2 regions of the Staphylococcus sp. TCBT05 genome follow, and region 1 is predicted to be linked to the other one. Evidence: riboswitches for the same ligand, from Rfam matches in the RefSeq annotation. Region 1 holds a riboswitch; the other holds the start of a gene.

What was found. A riboswitch is a leader RNA that binds a small molecule or an ion and turns the genes downstream of it on or off. The one in region 1 is predicted to bind FMN.
Region 2: it holds a riboswitch for FMN, as region 1 does, so the genes downstream of both, ACY191_RS08945 (ECF transporter S component) here and ribD (bifunctional diaminohydroxyphosphoribosylaminopyrimidine deaminase/5-amino-6-(5-phosphoribosylamino)uracil reductase RibD) in region 1, are expected to answer to the same signal.

What each region holds. Positions count from the first base shown of each region.
Region 1 is NZ_JBUQDQ010000038.1:71,942-76,363, forward strand. It holds gene ACY191_RS07510 (osmoprotectant ABC transporter substrate-binding protein) at 1-197, opposite strand, end outside; gene ACY191_RS07515 (FAD/NAD(P)-binding protein) at 374-1,834, shown strand; FMN riboswitch at 2,088-2,219, shown strand; gene ribD (bifunctional diaminohydroxyphosphoribosylaminopyrimidine deaminase/5-amino-6-(5-phosphoribosylamino)uracil reductase RibD) at 2,384-3,427, shown strand; gene ribE (riboflavin synthase) at 3,435-4,070, shown strand; gene ribB (3,4-dihydroxy-2-butanone-4-phosphate synthase) at 4,082-4,422, shown strand, end outside.
Region 2 is NZ_JBUQDQ010000038.1:371,788-376,209, forward strand. It holds gene ACY191_RS08935 (response regulator transcription factor) at 1-571, shown strand, start outside; gene ACY191_RS08940 (ATP-binding protein) at 555-2,315, shown strand; FMN riboswitch at 2,601-2,732, shown strand; gene ACY191_RS08945 (ECF transporter S component) at 2,799-3,344, shown strand; gene ACY191_RS08950 (ferredoxin) at 3,488-3,736, opposite strand; gene ACY191_RS08955 (helix-turn-helix domain-containing protein) at 3,846-4,422, shown strand, end outside.

The DNA of each region.
Region 1 (4,422 bases):
CCTTGAATTTTGCCTTTCGTATCGTGTTCGATTAAGTCTTTTAGCATATATGCCATAATTTGTGACTCACTCGTGGCAAGAGCTGATATTTTTACAGACTTGTTCGTTTGGCTACCACCTAAACCTGGTAAGTCGCAACCGGATACAAAAATAAGGCTACCTATACATAATAATAGAATATGCTTGATGAAATTCATGACTTTCCCCTTTAAATTTGAAATATCAAAAAATATAATTGTTATTATTTTAAGATTAACATATTTAATATAAAAGGGTAACTTAGCTTTTGAAGTATTAGTAATACATTAAAATGTTATTAGATCCGGTAGATTGTTATAATATATATAATTAATTGAATAGGTGGAGGGTAACTATGAGAATTGCAATAATAGGAATGGGAACTGCGGGTGTCACAGTACTAAAAGAATTGTCTAAATCAAGACGCTTTCAAGATATGCAAATTGATGCATATGATAATCCTATAAATATGGGGCAAGGTGTACCATTTCAAAATGATAGTGATCAATTACTTATCAACTTACCTGCCGAACAGATGTCGTTGAATTTAGATAATAAGCGTGAATTCTTTGATTGGTATCAGGCGCAATCAAAATTTAAGTTTTCAAATCCTGAATATTTACCGAGATTTGTGTTTGGTCATTATATGAAGGCTTTTGTGGATAAAATTAATAATGCCAATGCTAATGTAACTCTCATAAAGGAAGAAGTTGCTGAAGTGTTCATTGAATCAAATATCGGTGAGACGGATGTGTTATATCATGTCTGTACATCAAATGATATGGAGCATTGCAAGACCTATGACATTGTCTTTTTAACGGTCGGAACATTATCATATCATGATCCATATCAATTAAAAGGAAAACCAGGTTATATTCACACACCATACCCAACTTACCATACATTAGACAATGTGAAAGATACTGATAATATCGCTATCATAGGAACTGGTTTAGCGAGTTTAGATGTTATTCGTTATGTTACCGAACATCACATCAATTTACCAATTACTGTAGCCAGTCGTAAAGGTGAATTACCAAGTGTTAGAGGTGAGATGCCAGAAATCACATTCCAATATTTAACCCCTAAAAAATTTAATGAACTAAAAGCAGAAAATTTTGGGAATGTACCATTGGATGATGCGATGGCACTATTTTTAAAAGAATGTGCCATTTATGAAATACCAGTGGAAACTTTGGTGCATCGAAAAGTTGGTAATTCTGTCGAAGATTTGAAATATGATCTAGAACATGCAGAAGACTTAGGTAAGTTTCAAAGTATACTTGAGTTAATAAAGGAAAATTTAAATTGGATTTGGAACAGTTTCAATAGGAATGATCAAAAGCGCTTCTTAGAACAATATCAACCCATATTGAAAGCAAATTCCAATCCAATGCCACCTAGAACAGCTAAATTATTGATTGAGCATATAGAAAATGAACAAATAAGAATTTATGATGGTTTAGAAAATATTGAATATAACAACCATCAGTTTAAATTGACATATGCAAATCATGGTGATGATTACTTTGATATAGTGATTAATGCCACAGGTTCTAAGACGCAACTTAAAGACCTTGATAGTGATGATCAACTTGTTATTAATTTAGAAAATAGGCAGGTCATACAAGCGCACCCATTAGGTGGTATTCAAATTGTAGCAGAAACCAACCAAGTCATAAGCCCTAGATATGGTACGTTACAAAATATGTTTGCATTAGGACAGCTTACTAATGGTATCAATCAATCTAGAAATGGTGTGACTATGATTGTAAGACAAGCGACTGGTATTATTCATAGATTGTTGGAAAATTAAATGCAAAGTATGTTATTACTATGTCATGTATTTTGATTTTAATGAATAAATATAAAAAGTATAATAATTTTTTTATAATTGCAAATGATGATGAAGTTGATTTGACGGGCTTTTTAATAGTTATAAAATGACGAAATTCAAAAAAATAAAGCCGACTTAAGTAATAAGAATTGTTATTTTTGAATTATTGTAGTATTATGTTCTTGTAACTTAATTAAAGTTGCTTGACTCAAACAGCAATTTACAATTTCATATATTCTTTCGGGGCAGGGTGAAATTCCCAACCGGCAGTAAATTAAGCCTGCGACCTGCATTTGTTTTCAAATGTGGCTGATCTAGTGAAAATCTAGAGCCGACAGTATAGTCTGGATGGGAGAAAGAATAACGTATAACTAATAAAAGGCACTAATGTAGTGTTTTATTTAGCATTCACTTATTTCTATTTTTGGATAAGTGTATTTAAATCTAAGTTTATAATGTTATAACGCATATATCCCACACCTGAAATGTACGATTTCAGGTGTTTTTTATTTTTTAGAGGTGATTAGCTTGAGTCAATATTTAAATTACGCAATTGAATTAGCGAAGATGGTAGATGGACAAACAGGATTAAATCCACCTGTCGGTTCTGTTGTAGTAAATGATGGACGCATCGTAGGTTTAGGTGCACATCTTAAGAAAGGCGATAAACACGCCGAAGTACAAGCCTTAGATATGGCACAAGATGCTGCAGAAGGTGGGACGATTTATATCTCACTAGAACCATGTACACACTATGGTTCGACGCCACCATGTGTTAATAAAATTATTGAGCATGGTTTGAAGAAAGTGGTGTATGCAGTGAAAGATACGACACTACCTTCAAATGGTGATGTAATTTTGAAAGAGGCAGGCATCGAAGTAGAATATAGACCTAATGAAGATGCTGCACTGCTATATAGAGATTTCTTTGAAGCTAAAAGCAAAGGTTTACCACAAGTTACTGTTAAAGTATCCTGCAGTTTAGATGGTAAACAAGCGACAGACTTTGGAGAAAGTAAATGGATTACAAATAAAGCAGTAAAGCAAGATGTCTTTAAATTACGTCATCAACATGATGCAGTAATAACAGGTAGAGGAACTTTAGAAGCGGATAATCCACAATACACAACACGTATTGAAAATGGTAAAGATCCTATTCGAGTCATTTTATCAAAAACTGGTGAGATAGATATGTCACTAGATATATTTAAAGATCCATCTACAGCAATTTGGATTTATACAGAAAATAAACAATTAGAAAGTAAACACGAGCAAATAACAGTTACGCAATTAGAACATTGCTCAATTGAAAATATATTAAAAGATTTGTATGCAAGAGGTGTCGGTCGATTACTCGTTGAAGCAGGTCCGACCTTAACTACTACATTCTTACAAACAGAATTTATCAATGAACTTATCATATATTATGCCCCGAAATTAATAGGTGGTTCAGGTCACAATCAATTCTTCCACACAGAGCAAGTTGTTGATTTAGCTGATGTACCACAATTTGAAATTGTGAATTCCAATTTGCTTGAGCAAAATATTAAATTAGAATTGCGAAAGAAGTGAAATCAGTATGTTTACAGGTATCGTTGAAGAAGTAGGTACAATAAATAAAATATCGACACAACAATCTGTGGTTAATTTAACAATCGGCTGTAAAACGATATTGGCAGATATGCATATCGGCGATTCTATTAGTGTGAACGGCGCATGTTTAACAGTCGTTGGATTTGATGATTATTCATTTTCTGTACAAGTAATAAAAGGTACTGAAAATAAAACGTATTTAAATCAGTTAAACCAAGCACAAGAAGTTAATTTGGAAAGGGCTATGAGCGGACAAGGTCGTTTTGGTGGACATTTCGTGCTTGGTCACGTCGATGAAGTAGCAAAGATTACAAGAATACAAGCTTCAGATAATTCAAAAATAGTAACAATCAAACCCAATAACTCAAATTTAATTAAGCAAATGGTGCAACAAGGGTCTATTACGGTAGACGGTGTAAGTTTAACGATTTTTAAATTAAAGGATACGGAATTTGATATTCATCTTATTCCAGAAACTAGAAAATCGACGATACTGAATGATAAACGTGTTGGTGATCCAGTCCACATTGAAACAGATATGTTATTCAAATATGTTGAAAGAATAATGGAATCAACTGATTCAGGATTAACGTCTGACAAACTTAAAGCGTTTGGATTTTAGGAGGGCTATATATGAAATTAGATAAAATAGAGGATGCGCTACAAGCTTTAAAAGAAGGTAAAAGTGTAATAGTAGTAGATGATGAAAATAGAGAAAATGAAGGCGATCTTGTAGCAGTAACTGAATGGATGGATGATAATACGGTTAATTTTATGGCTACTTTTGGTAGAGGCTTAATATGTGCTCCCATAAGTAAACAAATAGCTGATAAATTGGAATTAGCACCAATGGTTAATCATAATTCAGATATTTATGGTACTCAATTTACCGTTAGTGTGGATCATGTTAATACAACGACAGGCATCAGTGCAGACGAAAGAATGATGACTGCAAGAGCTTTAATCGCAGAGAA
Region 2 (4,422 bases), 300 kb from region 1:
AGATTTAATGTTGCCTGAAATGGATGGTATTGTTGTTGCTTCTAAACTAAGAGAGCATAAAGATACACCAATTATTATGTTAACAGCCAAAGGCGAAGAAACAAATCGTGTTGAAGGTTTTGAATCAGGTGCAGACGATTACATTGTTAAACCTTTTTCACCAAGAGAAGTTGTGTTACGTGTAAAAGCATTACTAAGAAGAACACAGGTCGCACATACAGAACAGAGCGAACCACATGCGCGTGATTTGATAGAATTTGATCATTTAGTTATCGACAATGATGCTCATAGAGTGCTTGCAGATGAGAGCCAAGTAAACTTAACACCTAAAGAGTATGAATTATTAATATTTTTAGCGAAAACACCTAATAAAGTATTTGATAGAGAACAACTGTTAAAAGAAGTGTGGCATTATGAGTTTTATGGAGACTTACGTACCGTAGATACTCATGTTAAACGCTTAAGAGAAAAGTTAAATCGCGTTTCTGAAGAGGCTGCTCAGATGATTCAAACTGTTTGGGGAGTAGGTTATAAGTTTGAAGTTAAATCAAATGATGAACCGACTCAATAATGTAGTCATAAAACTGTGGTTAACTATAATATTTATAGTAACGACAGTTTTAATTTTACTTAGCGCAGCCTTAATCACATTTATCCAATCATACTTCACACAGGAAACAGAAGATTCTTTACTCAAAGATGCTAAACGTATTAGTGAATTAGTAGCAAGCTCTGATAATAAAGCAACCGCGATTGAACACAGTCGTAAGTTGATTGAAGGCCCTGTTGGTCTCATTATAATGAATGATAAAAACAGTCAAAATAGTAAGTATGGCAATACTAAACAAAAGATGTTAAATGAAATCAAACAAAACAAAGACTATGATGACGTATTTAATAAAGGAAAGAAAATTTCGGAACACGTTAATGTAAAAATTAATGATCAACAACATACTTATGTATTAATTGGATATCCTTCAAAGAATTTAAGCGATGTTAAACAAGATGAATACGGTGGTGTCTTTATTTATCAAGATTTAAAAACCATCGAAGATACTAATAATTTAATCACGGTTATTATTTTAATTATTGCCATTATTTTCTTAGCAATTACAACGATATTTGCTTTTTTCCTTTCTTCTCGTATTACGAAACCTCTAAGAAATCTACGGTCTCAAGCATTGAGAGTTTCAAAAGGACAATATGCGCAAGTTGAACCCGTAAATTCAAAGGATGAAATTGGAGAATTATCTCGTGCCTTTAATACGATGAGTTCTGAAATCCAACAACATATCGATGCACTGTCATCTTCTAAGAACATTAGGGATAGTTTAATCAACTCCATGGTTGAAGGTGTATTAGGATACAACGATAAGAAGGAAGTTATTTTATCTAACCAAATGGCTCAAAATACATTACAACTTTTAGATGAGTATTCATTAGAAAAGCTTGATGAACAAACAGAATTAACTTTTAAGAACAAACATACACAGTTTGAAGAATATGAAATTAATACTAGATATTTTGTAATCATTACTAGTTATATAGAGCAAATTCAACCAGATGGACGAAGTGGTATCGTGGCCATCATAAGAGATATGACCAATGAACATAATATTGATCAAATGAAGAAAGATTTTATAGCAAATGTTTCACATGAATTACGTACACCCATTTCTTTATTGCAAGGCTATACAGAATCAATCGTTGATGGGATTGTTACTGAACCTGAAGAGATCCATGAATCCTTGAGCATCGTCTTAGATGAGACGAAACGTTTAAACAGACTGGTTAATGAACTCTTAAATGTTGCTAGAATGGATGCAGAAGGGTTAAGTGTTGAACGAGAAATCCAACCTATTGATCCGTTGTTAAATAAGATGCAATTGAAATATCAACAACAAGCTGCAGACTTAGAACTAACCATGAAATTAAATCCAATTTCTAATGGAGCGCTCTGGTATTATGATTCTGATAGAATTGAACAAGTGCTTACGAATCTGATTGATAATGCATGTCGATATACAGAACCAGGAGATACAATAACCGTCGATATTGCTGAAAATGATCATGACAACTTGTTATATATTACCGATACAGGAACGGGTATTGCTCCCGAACATTTAGAGCAAGTCTTTGATCGTTTTTACAAAGTAGATGCAGCACGTAAAAGAGGTAAGCAAGGTACCGGACTTGGACTATTTATATGTCGAATGATTATCGATGAACATGAAGGTAAGATACTCGTAAAAAGTGAACTCGGTCAAGGTACAACATTTATTATTCGCTTACCGAAACCACCAACTAGAGATTAAAGGAATAAGTCATTGATGATTTTATGTGTAACGTCAAAAATAATTATAATAATCATCTAACTAAATAAGGTAAAGTGCCTCCGATTTATACAATTTAATGTGTAAGGCGGAGGTGTTTTTTGTGATTATAGCTTTAAAATATGAATTGAAATCATTTTACATCGCTATTTAGTACAGTGTGTAAAATTTAATTTTATATTGCTGGTAAATTAGCACTAAATACTGTAAACAATATCATTGTCTTTATCTGAGTTATACGCTATGATATATTTATAAAATTTAAATGTTCATCTTCGGGGTAGGGTGTAATTCCCAACCGGCAGTAATATAAGCCTGCGACCTATTTATTGTTCAATAAATAGCTGATCTAGTGTGAATCTAGAGCCGACAGTATAGTCTGGATGGGAGAAGATGGAGGGTTAATTTGTTGTGCAATTAAATCCTCCTATTCTGAGTAAGATGAATGGAAGGAGATAATTGAATATGCAACAACAAACCAAACGTCTAATAACGATTAGCATGTTAAGTGCGGTAGCTTTTATATTAATGTTTATCAAGTTCCCGTTACCATTTTTACCACCATATCTAACATTAGACTTTAGTGATGTACCGGCACTTCTTGCAACATTTACATTAGGACCCATTGCTGGCATCATCGTTGAATTTATTAAAAATTTATTGAATTTTTTATTCAATGTAGGGGATCCAATAGGACCGTTGGCCAATTTTTTAGCAGCCACAAGTTTTATACTTACTGCGTTTTATGTTGCTAAAAATAAAAATAACGCTAAATCATTAGTTACTGGTTTAGCTGTAGCAACCTTAATAATGACACTAGTATTAAGCATTTTGAATTATTTTGTGTTGTTACCACTCTATGGCATGATTATGAATTTATCAGATGTTTTTGGTAATTTGAAAATAATTATAGTATCAGGTGTTATACCTTTCAATATTATTAAAGGTATTGTTATTTCAATTATATTTATCTTATTATACAAACGCTTGAATAGTGTTTTACCGAGATAACAAATTGCGCTAACATACACTAACGTATCAATAAATAGTGACAAATAAAATTTTGTTTTCATATAACAAAAGCGCATGTTTAAGTTAATTTAAACATGCGCTTTTCCTATAATAAGGTTAAAATATAATTCGTCACTTAAAATCTATTCAAATTTCAGTGCGTCCCCATCAAAAGATTCTTCTTCAATTTTAATTGAATCAGTAGGACATCCCTCTAATGCATCTTCCATATCTTCATATAATTCTTCAGGCACTTCAGCAGTACCTTGGTTGTCATCAAGTATTACAAAAGCAATACCTTCATCATCATAGTCATATATATCAGGGGCAGCAGCACCACAAGCACCACATGCAATGCAAGTATCCATATCGACAATAGTATATTTAGCCATTTTCTTCGCCTCCTTTGACAAAAATGCTACAATAAAATCACAATTAATATTGTAAGCACTGTACTTATTTTTTTCAATGTTTTCGTTTTAATTAATTAGGGGAGTAAACATGCAAAATTTATTTCATTTCATCCAACAAAATACACACCATTATAAAACCGAAAAAAGCATATATAATATTATCATAGGCAAAAAATCACATCAAACCTTTTTTGATGCATGTAGCCAACAATTACTATCATTATATCATAGCTTACCTAATATCCAGTATCCGTCATTCGAGCGATATTATAATCTGAGCCAATCAGAAATAGAAACAACATTAAACGTACGCGTACATCCAAGATATACATTTGATAGTCTCGTTAATACGTTTCAAGCAATACAATTATTAACACAAACGATTTCACAATTACAGCATAAGGATAGTCAATTTATCCCTCTCACTCAACAGCAAACTATACATAAACGTGTTAAATATGTATATAAATATCTTAAAGAGGCAAACCTCGAACAAGATTTTATTGCAGAACTTCATATGTTATTCGAAGCTATTCATAAAGAAAACCAAGGGACTTACATTCATTACTACTTACAAGGGTTTGAAGATAGCATGTACACTAGACAGCAAGTTAGTTTAATAGAAGGTTTGCCACAAGAATTATTATTTGAATTAGAATTAAACG